Regions from separate parts of the Parabacteroides sp. AF21-43 genome, predicted to be linked through region 1. Evidence: riboswitches for the same ligand, from Rfam matches in the RefSeq annotation. Region 1 holds a riboswitch; each other region holds the start of a gene.
The links. A riboswitch is a leader RNA that binds a small molecule or an ion and turns the genes downstream of it on or off. The one in region 1 is predicted to bind cobalamin.

Region 1 (2,209 bases):
ACTCGCCGTAATGCTATTAATTGAAATAGGAAGATATTTCATAGGTACGTCCAACTTCGTGATTTGTGGACGTGGCTTGCGTGCGGCGGTCGCTACGACTTCTTGAATATTGAATGTCGTATCGGCGAAATTCGTGTACTCATTCTTGTGTTGTGCCTGCATCGTACTGATACATAAGGCTGTCAACGGTAAGATTGTCAAAACTCTTTTCATATATTTAGCATTATAACTGTTTATTGTATGCATGTGAAATCCCTTTCGAAAGAAATTCCATTTTCCTTCGAATGAAAATTTAGTTTCTTTCGGAAGGAATTACTTTTTCTTCCGAAAGGAATAAAACATAGATTTGGAGAACTTTTTTAGTCCTTCTCTACCGCATAAGCTTTCTTCTTATCAACGATATCGATCATCTTATGTTTAGCCATGAAACGGGCATGTTCGATGAAGATCTTCTGAATATCCGGATTCTGTCCCAGACCTTCCATAAATACGCTTACCTCGTAGCCTTTCTTTTCCAGTTCCTCTTTCCAATCACCGGCGATATCGTTTTTCGCATGGTCTCCGGCGACAAACATAAATGGCATCAACAAGACTTTCTTCGTTCCATTGGCCTTTACTTGGGCTACCATCGTATCAAAAGTAGGATAGCCCTCGATGGTTCCTACGGAATAATCCTTGAATCCCTTCTCCTTCAACATATAATCCAACATGGCATATTGAGCCGTCGCCGGAGTATAAGTGCCATGGCCTACCAATAAAGTAGCGCCTTCTTTCGCCCCATTTTTTGTGATAGCGACGATTACCGCCTCATAATCCTCCGGTGTATACAATAAAGGATTACCGATACGAATCTCCTTGAAAGAAGATTTCATGGTGGCAACATCCTTACGTAAGGATTCCATCTCGATACCTTCGATTATATTCGTGGATTGGATCAAGACATGTGTATAACCATCAGTCTTTAATTTTTCCAAGGCCTCGATCGGGTTCAGTTTCTCTACGCCACGAGCTTTTAAGCGGCGCATTACAATGCGAGAAGTCCATGCCTCACGCAACTCAACATCTTTGAAAGCTTCTTTCGCTTTTTGATTGATCGCGTCGATTGTCAAGGCACGGGTATCATCATGGGTTGTTCCAAAATGTACCATCAATAAAGCGGCCTTATCGCCCGGTTGTAAAGAGGCGAATAAATCGGATGCTACAAAATTCTCGCCATCGTGCGCACGACAAACTAGGCTGATGACCAGCAAGAAGAAAGATAGTAAGTGTTTCCTCATCATATGAATATATTAATAATTAGATTACATATCAATCCCACGGAGACAACGTATTATTACGTCTCCAACATCTTTTAGATATAGGTGATATTTCTATCCTCTTAATTACTCCTGACCCCGGGAGGAATTAATCATTACTTCGCTTGGCAGGTTTCCTGACTGGCTCGGAAAGCAACCTTCCCATCTTTCTTAAGACAGTGGCATAGCAGAACGCTTTCCTTTTCAAGAGCTTCACAGTAGCGGGCACTGTTCCGGATTCTAACCGGATTCCCTTTTATAGAGTTGTCGGTAGACAAACTCTATCACCTAAGCGGTCGCAAATTTATATAAATAATCCCGAAAAGTAACAACATCTTTCAAAGAATCCCTGTTCCAATAGCATCTTTTTTGTTTAACATCAAATAAATAGATATGGAATGGATAACTAATTTACTTCAACATTATCCGGAGCTAGCTATTTTCATAACCTTAGCTCTCGGTTTCTGGATTGGCAAGTTTAAGATAAAGAAGTTCACGCTGGGAACGGTTACCAGCGTATTATTGGTCGGTGTATTGATCGGGCAATTAAAAATCGATATAAGCGGACCGTTAAAGTCCGTCTTTTTCTTGATGTTCCTCTTCGCTGTAGGATATAGCGTTGGGCCACAGTTCTTCCGGGGATTGAAAAAGGAAGGTCTTCCTCAAATGCTTTTCGCCGCCGTCATGTGTATATTTTGTTTGATCGCTCCTTTTTTGTTAGCGAAACTTATGGGATATAACGCAGGCGAGGCCGCAGGATTATTGGCGGGCTCCCAGACGATGTCGGCAGTATTAGGAGTTGCCGAAGATACGATCGGACAGATGAATATTAGCGATACGGATAAAAGTGCTATGGTAAATGTAATGCCCGTGGCCTATGCGGTAACTTATATTTTCGGTACGGCAGGATCCGC
Region 2 (2,209 bases), on a different contig from region 1:
CATTCGCCATGCGGGTACTTGTCATGAATGATGTCGAGATAGATCATAAGTTCAGTGAATTAAATATGGTTCCACATGACCCGTACTACATATATGCATTAGCGGCAGCTATCTCCGCCATAGGCTTCTCCATGATATTCAATATTCAACGCCGATTATTATGGGTGGTAGCCGTAGGAGGTATCATTGCGGTATGTACCCGTAACTTTGTGAACTTCGAATTAGGTTATGGTCCTGTGATCGGCTCGTTTATGGGAAGCTTCGTAGTCAGCCTCCTTGCCGTAAAAGCGGTTCATTGGTGCCATGTTCCCAATCACGTATTGACGATTCCATCTGTCATTCCTATGATTCCGGGAGTACTCATGTATCGCTCATTACTGGCATTTATAAACCTGCATGGAGTAGTCGGTGAGGTCACAAACGCATTCTTCAACGGGATCAATTCCGCACTCATCATTCTTTGTATCTCACTCGGTGTAGCTGTCCCGAACATCTTCGCCCGTCGTTACATCGCCAAAGATCGCCAACGACATTTACAAGAGGAACTGGAAAAGCGCCGGGAAAGAGGAAAGTTCATTGAATGGTGAAAAAACTTTTCCATAAAGATTAGTCCGGGAAAAACTATCGCATAAGGATATGCCAAATTGTTTAACACGTTCAATATATTTAACATATTTCATTAAAAAAAACCCTATCAATACTATACTTTTGTGATGTCTTGGTGATAGACGTTGCATTCTGCAAGTCTATAAAAGGGAATTTCGGTTAGATTCCGGAACAGAGCCCGCTACTGTAAAACCCGTAAAGAGGAAAGCTTCTTCATGCCACTGTCTTTTCTAAAGATGGGAAGGTCGCTTTCCGGGTTAGTCAGGAAACCTGCCAGATAAAAAAAGAAATAGATTCTCCCGGGATTTGGGGAACTAGTGGAACGATTACATTAGAGATGTAAACTGCGTAATTAATTTTTATACATTATGAGACACTTTTATTTGTTCCTGCTAATTGTTAGCGGGATTGTTTTGTGTGGCACCCGGACGGTCGCTCAAAGTAGGCCATCCGAGGGAAGTTCCAGAGTCATATCCGGTACGGTCGTAGATGAAGACAACAAGGCGATGGCAAACATTGTCATTTACATTAAGGGTACGGATATACGGGTTATTTCAGATACGGATGGGTATTTCTCCTTATCACTAAAGGACACGAAGGACCACGTACTAATCACCAACAGTTACAACACCGTCTCGGCGATCCGGGATATTCCCGCGGGAGAAGGAAATTACGAGATGGAGATTCAGTTATCTTACAAACTATTAGGATTACCCGAGGTAGATATCGTCGGGGCAAAACCACAGAGTTATAACTCCGACATCGCTAATTCGGCTACCCGTATGGATATCCCCGTGATGGAAATACCCGGAACCGTAGGCATAGCGACCCGGAAATTATTGGAAGACCAACAGGCTACCACCATGACCGAGGCCGTAAGGAACCTGGGCGGCGTGAAAGGCGGACCTTCCGGCGAGGCTTCCAACATCAACGAGGTCTTCTCTTCCCGTGGTTTCTCCATGACGAACTCCCGTAACTATTTCAGGAACGGGGTACGATACCTAAAGTTCTCGAACGACGCGCTATCCAGTATCGAGCGTATAGAGATCCTCAAAGGCCCGGCATCTGTCCTTTATGGAGCGGTAGAGCCCGGAGGTATCATCAACTTTATCACCAAGCCGACCTTATATACGCCCCGGTATGGCGCTACGATCAGATACGGCAGTTACGACTATAAGCAAGCCTCTATCGACATTTCCGGCCCGCTGAACACCAAAAAGACCATCCGTTACCGCTTGAACGGAATGTATGAAGATGCCGACAAATTCAGGAAACCGCAAAACAGCAAACGATACGACATCACCCCAGTCATCGACATTGACTTAGGACGCAAGACCACCCTTAATATCGATGCCGATATCTTCCGGGATAAAAGGACACAGGATCCGGGCGTTTTGCATATCAACAATGAGGTGATAGATAACGGATTCAAGACATTCCTTGGCGAACCGTGGGCCTATGGCAAGTTTACCAATAATAGCGTTGGTTTCCAGTTGACCCACCGTTTCAACCAGAACTGGTCATTCAGAAGTTCCGCCCGCCAATATTTCACGCATGAGGATCGTCTGTATTTCCAGATGAAAACCCCTCAGAAGGACAGCAC
Region 3 (2,209 bases), on a different contig from region 1:
GATAGATAATCTGCGTTCAAATAAGAGTTCTTATTAATCATGTATTGAGCGCCCGCTCCATAGGTGAACGTCTCTTTCCGCATATCATAGTTGGTCGTATTCACTTTATCCATCGGCATCGGGCGATCGCTGGAACGTCCGAAGAATGTACCACGCACATAAAAAGACAAACGATCCGTAGCGTCGTACGTGAAACGTTGGTTGATCACGTTCCGGTGAAATCCTTCGGAAGCTTGCTTATTGGTAGGAACCAACTCGCCTTTACTCTCCGTATAGGGATTTAATTGCCAACCATCGGCCCGTTGATATTGATAAGAAGTATATGAACCGAACTTCCCGAGATTCACGTCTGCGTTGACCGACTGCAAGAATTGGTTCTTGCTACCATAACGGCTATTGCTCGTCACGTTCACCTTATTGCGGGAATCATCCGTGATGATATTGATAACGCCGGCGATCGCGTCGCTACCATACAAAGCGGAAGCGGCCCCGTTCAAGATCTCTACCCGCTTTACGTTAGACATATCGATACGGGAATAGGTATCATCGCCGGCCAAACGCTTGCCGTTTTCCAAGATAACCACGTATTTCTCCGTCAAACCGTTCATGTTCATCGTAGCCCCTTGCCCGTTCTCCATAAATACGATACTCGGGTTCAGTTTGGTCATCGCATCTTGGAAATTAGTTACGCTCGCCTCTTTCAAGTCTTTTCCCGTAAGCACTTTCACGGGAATAGGGGAATTACTCATGCGGCGATGCGAACCGGTACCGGTTACCACCACTTGATCGATATTCACATACTTTTCTTTCAACTTAATAACGACATCTTTTTCCGAGTGATCCGTTTGATACACGCCCTGTTCATAACCAAGGTAAGTCACACGAATACGATGTCTACCATCGGGAAGGTTCAGCTCAAATTTTCCGCCGGCATCCGTTGTTGTACCATTTAATGATTCCGACACACGAATATTCGCGCCCGGGATTGGTTCATTACTTTCATCCACGACTTTACCTTGTAAACGTACCTGCGCAAATGATACGTTTATCGCACAACTTACAGCTAAAGCCGCGCACAAACACTTTCTTTTCATAAACGATTTGTTATTATGTATATTTCCGCTTTCCTGACCCCGAGAAAAACAGCAATAAAAAACGTTTGGCAGGTTTCCTGACTTACCTCTTAGAAAACGACCTTCCCGTCTTTCGCAGACAGTGGTATGAGAAATGCTTTCTACTTTACAAAGGCTTACAGTAGCGGGCACTGCTCCGGATTCGCACCGGATTCCCTCTTTATGACAAAACCGGATGGTTTTACGTCATCACCAAAACGGGGCAAAAGTATGAATTATTTTATATAAACAAAAACATATCCCGGCTTATGTTCTTTAAAAGCTTTACAAAGAGAATCTTATAATGTACAACATCGCCAAAAAGGAAAAGAAAAGAGACCATACAACACACAAAGTTTTCCAAAATATTTTTCAACTTATTATATATAAACACATTAACATAATTTAATTAGCAAAAAGTTTTCCAAAAAGAAAATCATACAGAGTAATACGATACCTTTGCGCACATAATCAATCACAAATTAATCGACATCATGATACAGACAGTTGTTAAACGGGACGGGCGTATCGTTGGCTTCAACGAGGAGAAGATAGTAACCGCTATCCGTAAAGCCATGTTGCATACAGACAAGGGAGAAGATATGCAACTGATTCGCCAAATCACAGACCATATCTCATTCAAGGGAGAACCTCAAATGACCGTAGAGGCGATTCAAGATGCCGTGGAACTGGAATTGATGGCCAGTAGCCGGAAGGACGTAGCGCAGAAATATATCGCTTACCGAAATCAGCGAAGCGTAGCCCGCAAGGCGAAAACACGGGATATGTTCTTGGAGATTATCAATATCAAATCCAACGACATCACCCGTGAGAACGCGAATATGAACGCCGATACACCCGCCGGCATGATGATGAAATTCTCCAGCGAGACCACCAAGCCGTTTGTAGATGACTATTTATTGAGCGAAGAGGTCAAGGAAGCCGTATCAAACAACTATCTCCATATTCATGATAAAGATTATTATCCGACTAAAAGCTTGACCTGCGTACAACACCCGTTGGATCGCATCTTGAAATACGGGTTCTCCGCCGGTCATGGCGAATCACGTCCGGCTAAACGAATCGAAACCGCAAGC

Region 2: linked by a shared signal. The riboswitch ahead of DWX84_RS20005 (TonB-dependent siderophore receptor) and the one ahead of DWX84_RS03330 (sirohydrochlorin cobaltochelatase) in region 1 are both predicted to bind cobalamin.
Region 3: linked by a shared signal. The riboswitch ahead of DWX84_RS20045 (TonB-dependent receptor) and the one ahead of DWX84_RS03330 (sirohydrochlorin cobaltochelatase) in region 1 are both predicted to bind cobalamin.

What each region holds. Positions count from the first base shown of each region.
Region 1 covers NZ_QTMG01000003.1:46,881-49,089, reverse strand. The annotation lists gene DWX84_RS03335 (TonB-dependent siderophore receptor) at 1-213, opposite strand, end outside; gene DWX84_RS03330 (sirohydrochlorin cobaltochelatase) at 360-1,277, opposite strand; cobalamin riboswitch at 1,405-1,602, opposite strand; gene aspT (aspartate-alanine antiporter) at 1,689-2,209, shown strand, end outside.
Region 2 covers NZ_QTMG01000041.1:4,199-6,407, reverse strand. The annotation lists gene DWX84_RS20010 (threonine/serine exporter ThrE family protein) at 1-587, shown strand, start outside; cobalamin riboswitch at 703-899, shown strand; gene DWX84_RS20005 (TonB-dependent siderophore receptor) at 975-2,209, shown strand, end outside.
Region 3 covers NZ_QTMG01000041.1:16,158-18,366, reverse strand. The annotation lists gene DWX84_RS20045 (TonB-dependent receptor) at 1-1,094, opposite strand, end outside; cobalamin riboswitch at 1,144-1,345, opposite strand; gene DWX84_RS20040 (anaerobic ribonucleoside triphosphate reductase) at 1,607-2,209, shown strand, end outside.